DNA from 2 places in the Ferdinandcohnia sp. Marseille-Q9671 genome. Region 2 is predicted to be linked to the other one. Evidence: a T-box and tRNA genes for the amino acid it is inferred to sense, from the RefSeq annotation. Region 2 holds a T-box; the other holds one or more tRNA genes.
The links. The T-box of region 2 lies ahead of leuS (leucine--tRNA ligase). A T-box ahead of a tRNA ligase gene usually reads a tRNA of that ligase, here a tRNA-Leu.

Region 1: it encodes a tRNA-Leu, which carries the amino acid that the T-box ahead of leuS (leucine--tRNA ligase) is inferred to sense. The anticodon was not compared.

The regions. Positions count from the first base shown of each region.
Region 1 covers NZ_CDRJTA010000002.1:163,115-165,492, forward strand. Annotated here, with positions in the region: gene ACWNMY_RS12465 (SprT family protein) at 1-6, shown strand, start outside; tRNA gene ACWNMY_RS12470 (tRNA-Asn) at 132-206, shown strand; tRNA gene ACWNMY_RS12475 (tRNA-Ser) at 209-299, shown strand; tRNA gene ACWNMY_RS12480 (tRNA-Glu) at 311-382, shown strand; tRNA gene ACWNMY_RS12485 (tRNA-Val) at 444-516, shown strand; tRNA gene ACWNMY_RS12490 (tRNA-Gln) at 737-811, shown strand; tRNA gene ACWNMY_RS12495 (tRNA-Lys) at 986-1,061, shown strand; tRNA gene ACWNMY_RS12500 (tRNA-Leu) at 1,075-1,155, shown strand; tRNA gene ACWNMY_RS12505 (tRNA-Leu) at 1,164-1,250, shown strand; tRNA gene ACWNMY_RS12510 (tRNA-Arg) at 1,336-1,412, shown strand; tRNA gene ACWNMY_RS12515 (tRNA-Pro) at 1,421-1,497, shown strand; tRNA gene ACWNMY_RS12520 (tRNA-Gly) at 1,514-1,587, shown strand; rRNA gene ACWNMY_RS12525 (16S ribosomal RNA) at 1,670-2,378, shown strand, end outside.
Region 2 covers NZ_CDRJTA010000001.1:1,126,236-1,128,613, forward strand. Annotated here, with positions in the region: gene leuS (leucine--tRNA ligase) at 1-1,455, opposite strand, end outside; T-box leader at 1,523-1,753, opposite strand; gene ACWNMY_RS05755 (multicopper oxidase domain-containing protein) at 2,300-2,378, shown strand, end outside.

The DNA of each region.
Region 1 (2,378 bases), on a different contig from region 2:
AATTAAGTGTTGACTCTCCGATTTACTTATGATAAATTATAAAAGTCGCCACAAAAACGGCTAGACAAAAATTCAGATACTCTTGACAACTAGAAAGTCTGTTTTTATAATAAGTTATGTCGTTACATTATTCCACAGTAGCTCAGTGGTAGAGCTATCGGCTGTTAACCGATCGGTCGCAGGTTCGAATCCTGCCTGTGGAGCCAATGGGGAAGTACTCAAGTGGCTGAAGAGGCGCCCCTGCTAAGGGTGTAGGTCGCGTAAGCGGCGCGAGGGTTCAAATCCCTCCTTCTCCGCCAGTCTTTACAATGGCCCGTTGGTCAAGCGGTTAAGACACCGCCCTTTCACGGCGGTAACACGGGTTCGAATCCCGTACGGGTCATACAACAAATGGGATGTGAGATGCATCAATTCTCACCTCCCATTTCTTTCTCTTAAACAATGGAGGATTAGCTCAGCTGGGAGAGCACCTGCCTTACAAGCAGGGGGTCGGCGGTTCGATCCCGTCATCCTCCACTCCACCATGAACTACTTATTTATTAGTTTATTAGCTTGCGATTGATTTGAAACATTCTGAGTGAAATGAAGTTTTAAGGATATGATATATAGAGTCCTACTATCCACTCAGTGATGTCGGCGATATTCCGCAAAATTTCCTTTTGGAATTTTACAGAATATCCGTTTGCGGAGAAGTTGATGTAGCTATTCGAAGATGATTTTCGTTAAGTTTAATCAATGGGCTATAGCCAAGTGGTAAGGCAACGGACTTTGACTCCGTCATTCGTAGGTTCGAATCCTGCTAGCCCAGCCATTTTAATTTTAGCACGAGCCATTAGCTCAGTTGGTAGAGCACGAACGAGTAAGCTTCGAAGCGATGCTTCAGCGTACCAATCGAACTGCTACTTGCAATAACTTCCTGAGATTGGGACGTCGTAGATGTACCTAATACGAAAGTTATACTTCGTTATCTAAATTATTTTAGCACGAGCCATTAGCTCAGTTGGTAGAGCATCTGACTTTTAATCAGAGGGTCGAAGGTTCGAGTCCTTCATGGCTCACCATTTTAATTAATATGCGGGTGTGGCGGAATTGGCAGACGCGCTAGACTTAGGATCTAGTGTCTTTGACGTGGGGGTTCGAGTCCCTTCACCCGCACTTATAACGCGGTCGTGGCGGAATGGCAGACGCGCTAGGTTGAGGGCCTAGTGGGAGTTGATCCCGTGGAAGTTCGAGTCTTCTCGACCGCACCAAAAAAAGTTTTAAAAAACACTTGCATTTGTTTTTGTAAGGTGTTATTATAGAAAAGTCGCTTCTTACAGAGCGGACATCAAAAATGCGCCCGTAGCTCAATTGGATAGAGCGTCTGACTACGGATCAGAAGGTTATGGGTTCGACTCCTTTCGGGCGCGCCATTATATTGCGGGAAGTAGCTCAGCTTGGTAGAGCACTTGGTTTGGGACCAAGGGGTCGCAGGTTCGAATCCTGTCTTCCCGACCAGACGAAACTTAATATTGCGGGTGTAGTTTAATGGTAAAACCTCAGCCTTCCAAGCTGATGTCGTGGGTTCGATTCCCATCACCCGCTCCAAAATTAGTTCTTTGAAAACTAAACATAATACAAGCGTCAACGTTTTAATTCTAAGTAACAAATTATTGAGCAATCAATACTCTTATTGGAGAGTTTGATCCTGGCTCAGGATGAACGCTGGCGGCGTGCCTAATACATGCAAGTCGAGCGGATCTTTGGGAGCTTGCTCCCAAAGATTAGCGGCGGACGGGTGAGTAACACGTGGGTAACCTGCCTGTAAGACTGGGATAACTTCGGGAAACCGGAGCTAATACCGGATAACATATAAGACCACATGGTCTTATATTAAAAGATGGCTTTTAGCTATCACTTACAGATGGACCCGCGGCGCATTAGCTAGTTGGTGAGGTAACGGCTCACCAAGGCGACGATGCGTAGCCGACCTGAGAGGGTGATCGGCCACACTGGGACTGAGACACGGCCCAGACTCCTACGGGAGGCAGCAGTAGGGAATCTTCCGCAATGGACGAAAGTCTGACGGAGCAACGCCGCGTGAGCGATGAAGGCCTTCGGGTCGTAAAGCTCTGTTGTTAGGGAAGAACAAGTACCGTTCGAATAGGGCGGTACCTTGACGGTACCTAACCAGAAAGCCACGGCTAACTACGTGCCAGCAGCCGCGGTAATACGTAGGTGGCAAGCGTTATCCGGAATTATTGGGCGTAAAGCGCGCGCAGGCGGTCCTTTAAGTCTGATGTGAAAGCCCACGGCTCAACCGTGGAGGGTCATTGGAAACTGGGGGACTTGAGTGCAGAAGAGGAGAGCGGAATTCCACGTGTAGCGGTGAAATGCGT
Region 2 (2,378 bases):
ACGACGTCCTTTTTTACCCGTTTTTTCATCCACTACATTTACCCATTCAGAAATGTTTGCTAGTGGAGATTCTCCTGTACCAGAAGGTTTAATTTCTGTCGTTTTCGGAAGCTCAAGTGGTAATTCCTCCAAAGGTACAGTCGTCATTGTGCCATCTTCCCATTGGATAACTGGAATTGGTTCACCCCAGTATCGCTGACGGCTAAATAACCAATCACGTAGTTTATAGGTGATTTCCTTTTTACCTAGTTTGTTTTCCTCTAACCAAGAGATCATCTTACTAATGGCATCTTCTTTATTTAATCCATTAAGGAATCCTGAATTTACATGTTCTCCGTCACCAGTGTATGCTTCCTTCGTAACATCTCCACCTGCAACAACCTCTTGGATTGGCAGGTCAAATTTCCCCGCAAATTCATAGTCACGTTCGTCATGCGCTGGAACTGCCATAATTGCACCGGTACCGTAGCTCATTAATACATAATCAGCAATCCAGATCGGCATTTTTTCTTGGTTTACAGGGTTAATCGCATAAGCACCAGTGAATACCCCTGTTTTATCTTTTGCTAAATCTGTACGTTCTAGATCACTCTTCGCCTTAACTTTATCTAGGTAAGCTTTAACAGCTTCCTTTTGTTCAGGAGTCGTAATTTTATCCACAAACGGATGCTCCGGAGCTAGTACCGCATAAGTTGCACCGAATAAGGTATCAGGACGAGTGGTAAAAACAGTGAATGTATCCTCATGTCCATCAATTGTAAAAGTTACATGTGCGCCTTCTGAACGGCCAATCCAGTTACGCTGCATTTCTTTTAAGCTTTCTGGCCAATCTAGTTCATCTAAATCCTCCAGCAAGCGATCTGCATAGGCAGTGATTTTTAAAACCCATTGTCTCATAGGGCGTCTTTCAACAGGATGCCCTCCACGTTCACTTTTTCCATCTATTACTTCTTCGTTTGCTAATACTGTTCCTAATGCAGGGCACCAGTTAACAGGTATCTCATCCACATATGCTAAGCCTTTTTCAAATAACTTTGTAAAAATCCATTGAGTCCATTTATAGTAACCAGGGTCTGTCGTATTGATTTCACGATCCCAATCATATGAAAAACCTAGTTCCTTAATTTGTCGACGGAAGGTATTGATATTTTTTTCTGTAAATTCAGCAGGGTCATTTCCTGTATCTAACGCATATTGCTCTGCTGGTAAACCGAATGCATCCCAGCCCATCGGATGAAGTACATTGTACCCTTGCATCCGCTTCATTCTTGATAATATATCTGTAGCCGTGTAGCCCTCGGGATGCCCTACATGAAGACCTGCACCAGATGGATATGGAAACATATCTAATGCGTAAAATTTACGTTTACCTTTGTCTTCTGTTGTTTTAAATGTTTTGTTCTGTTCCCAGTACTGTTGCCACTTTTTCTCGATCTTTTGGTGATTAAAACTCATAAGACTGCCTCCTAATCAAATACAAATTGCTAAAAGAACCTATATAAAACAAAAAACCTCTAATCCCAAAAGGGACGAGAGGATATGTATTCTTCCCGCGGTACCACCCACATTAGTGACAAATTGTGCACTCACTTCATTCATCCTTAACGCGGACCTCACGATAAGCACTAGTTTGCACAGCATTTCATGCTTATTACTCAAAGGCGAGTTCATGTTCATCAACGATTGACTTGCACCACCCGTCAATTCTCTAAGACGTGTATAGAACACTACTACTCCTTCTCATCGTATAAATTGATGTTCAAAACAGTCCGATGAAAATGACACATCGAATTTCTTCGTTGGCTTGTTTTTCCGTTGCTCACGTATTGACTACATACGTTCCGCTACTCAAAACTGCGCCGCCTCGAACTTCTTGGTCCTTTTCATCCTCCTTTTTGAACACTCTATTAGTAAATTATGATTATAATCAGTATTGTATAGAATTTAGATAAGAACTGCAAGCATAATAGAAAAAAATGGGCTTTTCCCCAAACATTCTTCCCATTTTTTTCTTTATATAAACTTTACTAAGGCCATTCGCACTATTTTATCCAGCCTTGTTTTCCTTCTATTGGACAATTGGTTCGAAGACTAATTTTGTGAAGAAAGAGTGTCAAAAAACCCACTACCAAAGGCATTAAAACACTTACCACTATTGGAACATTGCATATATGCTCACCTTTTCACAAACTGTACACAGAATACATTCGAAAGCGTGATTTATATCACCTTTCAGAGGGGCATCACGGAATAATATGAAGGTGTAGAAAGCAATTAATATCCTAAGGGGGTAAAATTCATGAACAAGCAAATTAAATTGATAGTAGCATCTATTGTGGGAGCTTCAATTGTTTTATCTGGTTGTGGAAAGCAAGACA